One region of the Rheinheimera mangrovi genome, then DNA from elsewhere that is predicted to be linked to it. Evidence: predicted binding sites of a transcription regulator. Region 1 holds the regulator's gene; the other holds the start of a gene.
The links. The regulator FNR, encoded in region 1, switches genes on or off when oxygen is low (the NO sensors DNR and NnrR bind a similar motif). The targets are predictions, from matches to a motif close to TTGATNTANATCAA.
Positions count from the first base shown of each region.

Region 1 (3,426 bases):
CGATGTGGTATTACTGCATAATGATTTGAATTTAGTACAGGAACTGATTGAAGGCGCTGTATTGGCGCAACGCATCGTAAAACAAAACCTGTGGTGGGCTGTGGGGTATAATCTGGTGATTATTCCTTTGGCTGTTGCTGGTTTTGTCTCACCTTATGTGGCGGTGATTGGTATGTCATTCAGCTCTATTTTAGTGGTGTCAAATTCACTGAGGTTACTTAAAGCATGAGTATTATTTATGTGCTGATCCCTATTGCGATACTTTTTGTCTGTATTGGTCTGGGCATTTTTTTCTGGGCGGTACGCAGCCGCCAGTTTGATGATTTAAACAAAGAAGGCATGAGTATTTTGTTTGAAGAAGAAAAGCAAGCCGTAAAACCAGAAGTTGATCCGGATAAACAGCCTCCGCAATGAGTCCAGAACTTACGCTTAACCTGCTGGCAGCCCTGAGCATAGGTTTTTTAGGCAGTAGCCACTGCCTGGTGATGTGTGGCGGCATTGCCAGCGCATTGCAACTCGCTATGCCTCAGCTTAATTTGCTACAACAACTCAAGCTGCAGTTCATGCTCAGCCTCGGTCGTATCACGACATACAGCTTATTAGGGGCTCTGACAGGAGCATTTGGTGCAACGGTACTGGTCAAACTCGGCATCAGTTTCTTTTGGTTAAAATTACTGGCCGGTATGCTGTTATTGCTGATGGCTTTTTACGTCGCTCGCTTATGGTTTGCCCTGACGCTGTTTGAAAAGCTGGGGGCAGTTTTATGGCGCAAGATCCAGCCACTCGCTAAGGCCTTGTTACCTCTGGATCGCAGTTCAAAAGCCTTAGCTTATGGTCTGTGTTGGGGCTTTTTACCTTGTGGTCTGGTCTACAGCAGTTTAGGCTGGAGTCTGGCCAGTGGCAGCGCCTGGCAAGGTGCAATGCTGATGCTGGCTTTTGGCTTAGGAACCTTACCTGCTATGCTGGCCGTTGGCAGTTTTGCCCGCCAGTTAAGTCAGTTTAAAAATAACAAATGGGTCAGAACCAGCGCAGCTTTTCTATTAGCTTTATACGCGCTTTACACTATAGCTATTGCATTAGCGCCGCGACTTTTCTAAGCTGGGAAAGTTGCCATAAAGGAATACTTATGTCCGGTTCAAATTTGAGTTGCCAACACTGCGGATTTAGTCAGCTGTGCCTGCCCTTCAGCCTTAATAATGCTGAACTGGACACACTGGATGATATTATTGAACGCAAAAAACCACTGCACAAAGGTGACTTCCTGATTGAAGCAGGAACTACGCTGCATTCTCTATACGCTGTGCGCAGCGGTTCTTTTAAAACCTTTACCCTGACTGAGTCAGGTGAAGAACAAATTACCGGCTTTCATTTACCTGGTGACGTGATAGGTTTTGATGCCATTGGCGAGCAGCAACATCCAAGCTTTGCTCAGGCACTGGAAACTGCGATGGTCTGTGAAATCCCCTACAGTCAGATGGATCATCTGATGGGTGAACTGCCAAAGTTACGTCAACAAATGATGCGACTGATGAGTCAGGATATCAGTGGCGACCAACAAATGTTGTTGTTACTGAACCGCAAAAATGCCGAAGAAAAGCTGGCAGCCTTCTTAACTAACCTTTCCCAGCGTTTTGCCAATCGTGGATTTTCAAAAAAAGAATTCCGTTTAAGCATGACCCGAGGTGAGATAGGCAACTATTTAGGCCTGACGGTTGAAACTATTAGTCGTTTATTAGGTCGATTCCATAAGGACGATTTAATACAGGTGGACGGAAAACTGATTTCAATCAGCAATCCTGACGCTTTAAGCAAACTGGCTGGTGGTTCCGCTATCGCTCGCTGACAGATTGGTAAACCCAAAGTAACCATATAACTGGTACCAAGGGTTTTATTGATCCAGCACAAGGACTTATCAGCCTACCTTCGCTACCTTGGCTACACTTACAGGGTGAGCCCTAGCTTAGCAGGAGCATGATATGACCTTATATCCTAAAGTACTGGTAGTACTAGACCCTTCAGTGGCTGAACAAAAAGCTCTGAATCGGGCGGTTCAACTGGCCAAACTGCAAGACTGTCAACTGACGGCTTTCTTATCTATTTACGATTTTTCCTATGAAATGACCACTATGTTATCCGGCGAAGAGCGCGAATCGATGCGCCAGGCCGTGATCAATGACCGTGAACTCTGGATCAGTGAACTGGTTGCAGAACACAGAGAACAGGGTCTGAAGGTGGATATTCAGGTGGTCTGGCACAACAGGCCTTTTGAAGCCATAGTCCAGGCTGTACTGGAGAAAGATTACAGTTTGGTGATCAAAGGCACACATGATCATGATGTGCTGAAATCCATGATATTCACCCCAACCGACTGGCATATTTTGCGTAAATGCCCATGCCCTGTATTACTGGTGAAAGATCATGACTGGCCTGAGCATGGCAATATAGTGGCGGCAGTCAATGCCGGTAGCGAGCAGACGCACCACAGCTCGCTAAACCAACGCATTATTCAGCAGTCCAAACAACTTGCAACGCTGCTGAATGGCAAAGTGCAACTGGTTAACGCCTTCCCTGGTACACCTGTGAATATTGCCATTGAAATTCCTGAATTTAATCCGCAGGAATACAACCAGACCATGAAAACTCATCATCTGGACGCGGTGCAAAAGCTGGCATTGGAATTTGAACTGCCATCGGCTCAGACTCATGTACTCGAAGGGATGCCTGAAGATGTGATCCCTAAACTGGCGCAACAACTGGATGCCGAGATGGTGGTGATAGGTACCATAGGCCGCACTGGTTTATCAGCAGCCATTATTGGCAATACTGCTGAGCATGTGATAGACAGGCTCGATTGTGACGTCTTAGCAGTCAAACCTGCAGGTTTTGTCTGTCCACTGACAAAACATTAAGTTCCACACGCTACAAAGCTGGCGCGTAGTTGGTTATACTACGCGCCATTTTTCCGTAGGGTCGTTGTTTTATGTCACATGCAGCAGAAGCCAAAGCACAATATAACCTGAATAAATTACACAAACGCCTGCGTCGTGGCGTTGGTCAAGCCATTGCCGACTTTAATATGATTGAAGAAGGTGACAAGGTGATGGTGTGTTTGTCCGGTGGTAAGGACAGCTACACCTTGCTGGATATTCTGCTGAATTTACAACAATCTGCCCCTATTCAGTTTTCCATAGTGGCGGTGAATCTTGATCAGAAACAACCTGGGTTTCCAGCGGATGTTCTGCCTGGTTATTTAACCCGTATCGGCGTGGATTTTCAGATAGTCACCGAAGACACCTACTCTATTGTCAAAGACAAAATTCCTGAAGGCAAAACCACCTGCTCTTTATGCTCACGCTTGCGCAGGGGCATTTTATACCGCACGGCCAAAGAGTTGGGCGCCACTAAAATTGCCTTAGGCCATCACCG
Region 1 is NZ_CP034683.1:2,188,413-2,191,838, reverse strand. It holds gene EK374_RS09875 (heavy metal translocating P-type ATPase) at 1-229, shown strand, start outside; gene ccoS (cbb3-type cytochrome oxidase assembly protein CcoS) at 226-414, shown strand; gene EK374_RS09865 (sulfite exporter TauE/SafE family protein) at 411-1,097, shown strand; gene fnr (fumarate/nitrate reduction transcriptional regulator Fnr) at 1,127-1,843, shown strand; gene uspE (universal stress protein UspE) at 1,977-2,909, shown strand; gene ttcA (tRNA 2-thiocytidine(32) synthetase TtcA) at 2,981-3,426, shown strand, end outside.

Region 2 (3,426 bases), 1.4 Mb from region 1:
ACTGCCGACATGAAGTCGGTGAAACCTGAAGGATAAGGTATGCAAGTAGCTGTGAGTTCTGTACATCCTGATAATAAAGAATGGTTGTCACATGTAAAAATTGGCCAGCGTTTTGATTTGGAGTTATTGGATCAACGCAAAAGCCGGTGTAACTGCGAACTTGTGGGTTATAAAGCGGGTAAATATGTGCTGTTCAGGGTTGATGATGATACCTTACCTGACCGCTTTTTCATTAATGGTTTGGCTGTGGTCTGTCGTTTTTTAGTTGAAGATTCAGTAGGTGAATGTTTCGCTTTTAAATCTGAACTACAGCAACTGATGCGTTTTCCTGACAAACTGGTAGTAGTCAGTTTCCCTGTGATGATACAGCGTCGGGCGTTGCGTAATGAACGCCGTAACAGTATTTTTATTCCTGCGTCGGTGAGGCTCAATCTGGAAGTTGTGCAGAGTGCCCGCAGTTTTCAAGGCTACGTGATTGACGTATCCAGTGGGGGCTGTCGTTTTTTATTTGACCCTTCTCCTCAGGGCAACAAAGTCAATATGGCTCCTATAGTTCTGCATATTCAATGTGAAAAAGTAGGAATTAATCAGCAAATTAAGGGCGAAGTACGTAACTCCAGGCTGGAAGAACGCGGGTTATCTATTGGTATTCAGTTTAACTTGCCGCAACTGTATTTAGAGAAACTGGCCGTTGCTTCCTGAACCAGTCCTTCAGGTTGCCACTGTCAGAAGGACTGGTTAGTTGCTGTTTGCTTTTAGAACGAATAACGGGCGCCAATCATCCAAACATAAGGATCGATACTGACATCAACAGACTGAATGCTGGTGTTATTCACCAGTACGCGGCCAGTGGTATCTATATCCATTTTACTTAGCATCAGATGTGCGCTCCAGCTATCCGCCAGCTTCACATTAACACCAGCCTGCATGGCCAATCCCCAGGAGTCTTTTAATTTAAGCTCTACCTTGTCATTTGCATCAGTCACATTCAGTGCCTGCAAGGTACTGATTAACTCGCCTGACACTTCTTCTTTAAAGAAGTTAGTGTAATTCAGACCTAAACCAATAAAAGGGTCAAATCTGCTGTCACCCAAATCAAAATGGTACTGAGCTAATAAAGTGGGAGGTAAATGTTTGGTACTGCCTAATGGCAAGCCGTCGATGGCTGAACCTTTTACCTGAACATCATGGCTAAAAGGTGTTGCCGCTATCAGCTCCAGGGTCCAGTTTTTATTCAATTGGTAGTCGATAGTAATGCCCAACTGGGTATTGTTATTAACAGACACTTCAGTGGAATTAGCAGGTAAACCAGCGACAGTCTCAACAACATTCAGGTGACCACTGGAGTCTTGTGGAGCTACAGAAATAGCACCGACATTTACAGACCAGTTAGCCAGAGCTGGAGCGGCAGAGGCGGCTAACAACAGAGAGAGGATTGTTTTATAACTTGTGTTCATCAGAATGATCCTTGGCTTAAGAAACTGGCGTCATTCTGCGCTTTTGGTGTAGTGAAACTTTGCCCCAGATCAATACTTGTTATAAGCCTGTACTGTCTTTAAGGTTTTTATTGATGTAAAACAAACATATGACAGAATCAAAAATGAAAAGAGAGCCTGAACACTCAGGCTCTATGGCGATATCAGGCAATATAGCGTGCTTTTTTATTGTCTTTCAGCATTGTCATATCAACCAGCACTAAACCGTCGACACAGTCGGCAAAGTCAGGGTCGACGCCAAAGGCCAAAAAGCGCACACCACCAGGTTCGGTCAGTTCACTGTATTGCTTATACAAAGTGGGAATACTAACGCCCATATTGGCCAGTAAGTGCTTTAGCTGCACAAAGTCCTGACTGTAGTTATCACCGCTAAAATGCTGCTGCAGCTGGCTTAAGGTATCCATAGGTAATTCATAAGGAATATTAGGCACAGCGCTTTGTTCCGGGCAGCGGAAATACAGGCTGTAGAAATACACCATCAGATCCCGTGCGGCCTTAGGGTAGCTGTTGGATAAACTGACACCACCAAATAAATAACGGATCTCCGGATTTTGTTTTAAGTATGCTCCTATGCCATACCATAAATAATCCAGACTACGTTTGCCCCAATAACGAGGTTGTACAAAGCTACGGCCAAGCTCCAGGCCTTGATCTAAATAAGGTGTCATCGCAAGGTTAAACTGGAATAAAGATGCTGTATACAAGCCTGAAAGGCCCTTGTCCGCCATCACTTTAGCTGTGTTGGCAAAACGGTATGCACCTACTATTTCTAAGTCGTCTTTGTCCCATAAAATCAGTTGTTCGTAGTAGCTGTCGTACTGATCAATATCACGGCGCTGACCGCTGCCTTCGCCTACAGCTCTAAAGGCGATTTCCCGTAAACGACCAATTTCACGCAGCACAGGTGAACTTTGCTGATACTGGTATAAATAAATCTGTTTGCCATCGCTGGTTTGGCCGAGCAAAGGGCAAGCTTCCACCGCTTTTTTTAATAAAATACGATCTTCAGGATGGGCTATAGCAGTTTGAGTTTTAAACAGCGGCGACTTATCTTTGGCAAGACGATACAGATGTTTTTTAAACAGCTTTACTTTCGCCTGCGTTTCCACAGCCAGATGAGCAAAGCTGTCGTAAGGAATTTGTTCACCAATCCGCATCGCGATGTTTTTATGCTTCTGATTAAACATTTCCTGCACCAGCAACATAGTGGCCAGTGGTTTGTAAATCATTGAGGCGCCATAAAACATCGCAGAGTTACGACCATCAATATAAATCGGCAGAATAGGTGCTTTAGCATTCATCGCAAAACGTAAAAAACCGCCATGCCATTTGCCGTCGCGAATACCATTTGGTTTTAAACGTGATACTTCACCGGCTGGAAACAAAATCAGCGCGCCTTCTGCGGCTAAATGGTCACTGATGCGATCGATACGGCTGCGCTCAGTGCCACCGCTCATATTATTCACTGGTAATAATAAGGAGTGCAGAGGTTCAACCGCCATTAGTAGTTGGTTAGCTATGACTTTCACGTCGGGTCGGATATCCCGCACAAGTTTAATTAAAGCTAAACCATCTAAAGAACCTATAGGGTGGTTGGCGATAATCACCACCCGGCCAGTGCTTGGGATCCGCTCCACTTCGTTGTCACGCACCGCATAGGCGAAGTTAAAGTAATCCAGTACTTGCTCAACGAATTCAATCCCTTGCAAGTGAGGGTAACGTTTGGCGAAGGCAACAAATTCTTGTTCATGCAGCAGATGGCGTAAGGCGCCTTTGACCGGTTTGGCTAACCAGGGTTTTTGTTCGAGTTTTGGCAGATGCGTTTGCATCATTTGGTCAACACTGATCATAGCTTTATCTCTGTAAGACCCATTATCTATTGCAGAGAGTAGGGGGTTAACATGACAAAAATGCGTCAGATTTATGGCTT
Region 2 is NZ_CP034683.1:3,578,542-3,581,967, reverse strand. It holds gene EK374_RS16280 (PilZ domain-containing protein) at 40-702, shown strand; gene EK374_RS16275 (OmpW/AlkL family protein) at 756-1,457, opposite strand; gene EK374_RS16270 (GNAT family N-acyltransferase) at 1,640-3,346, opposite strand.
Region 2: EK374_RS16275 (OmpW/AlkL family protein) is a predicted target of FNR. The motif match lies at 1,568-1,581, and genes of this name have one in related genera.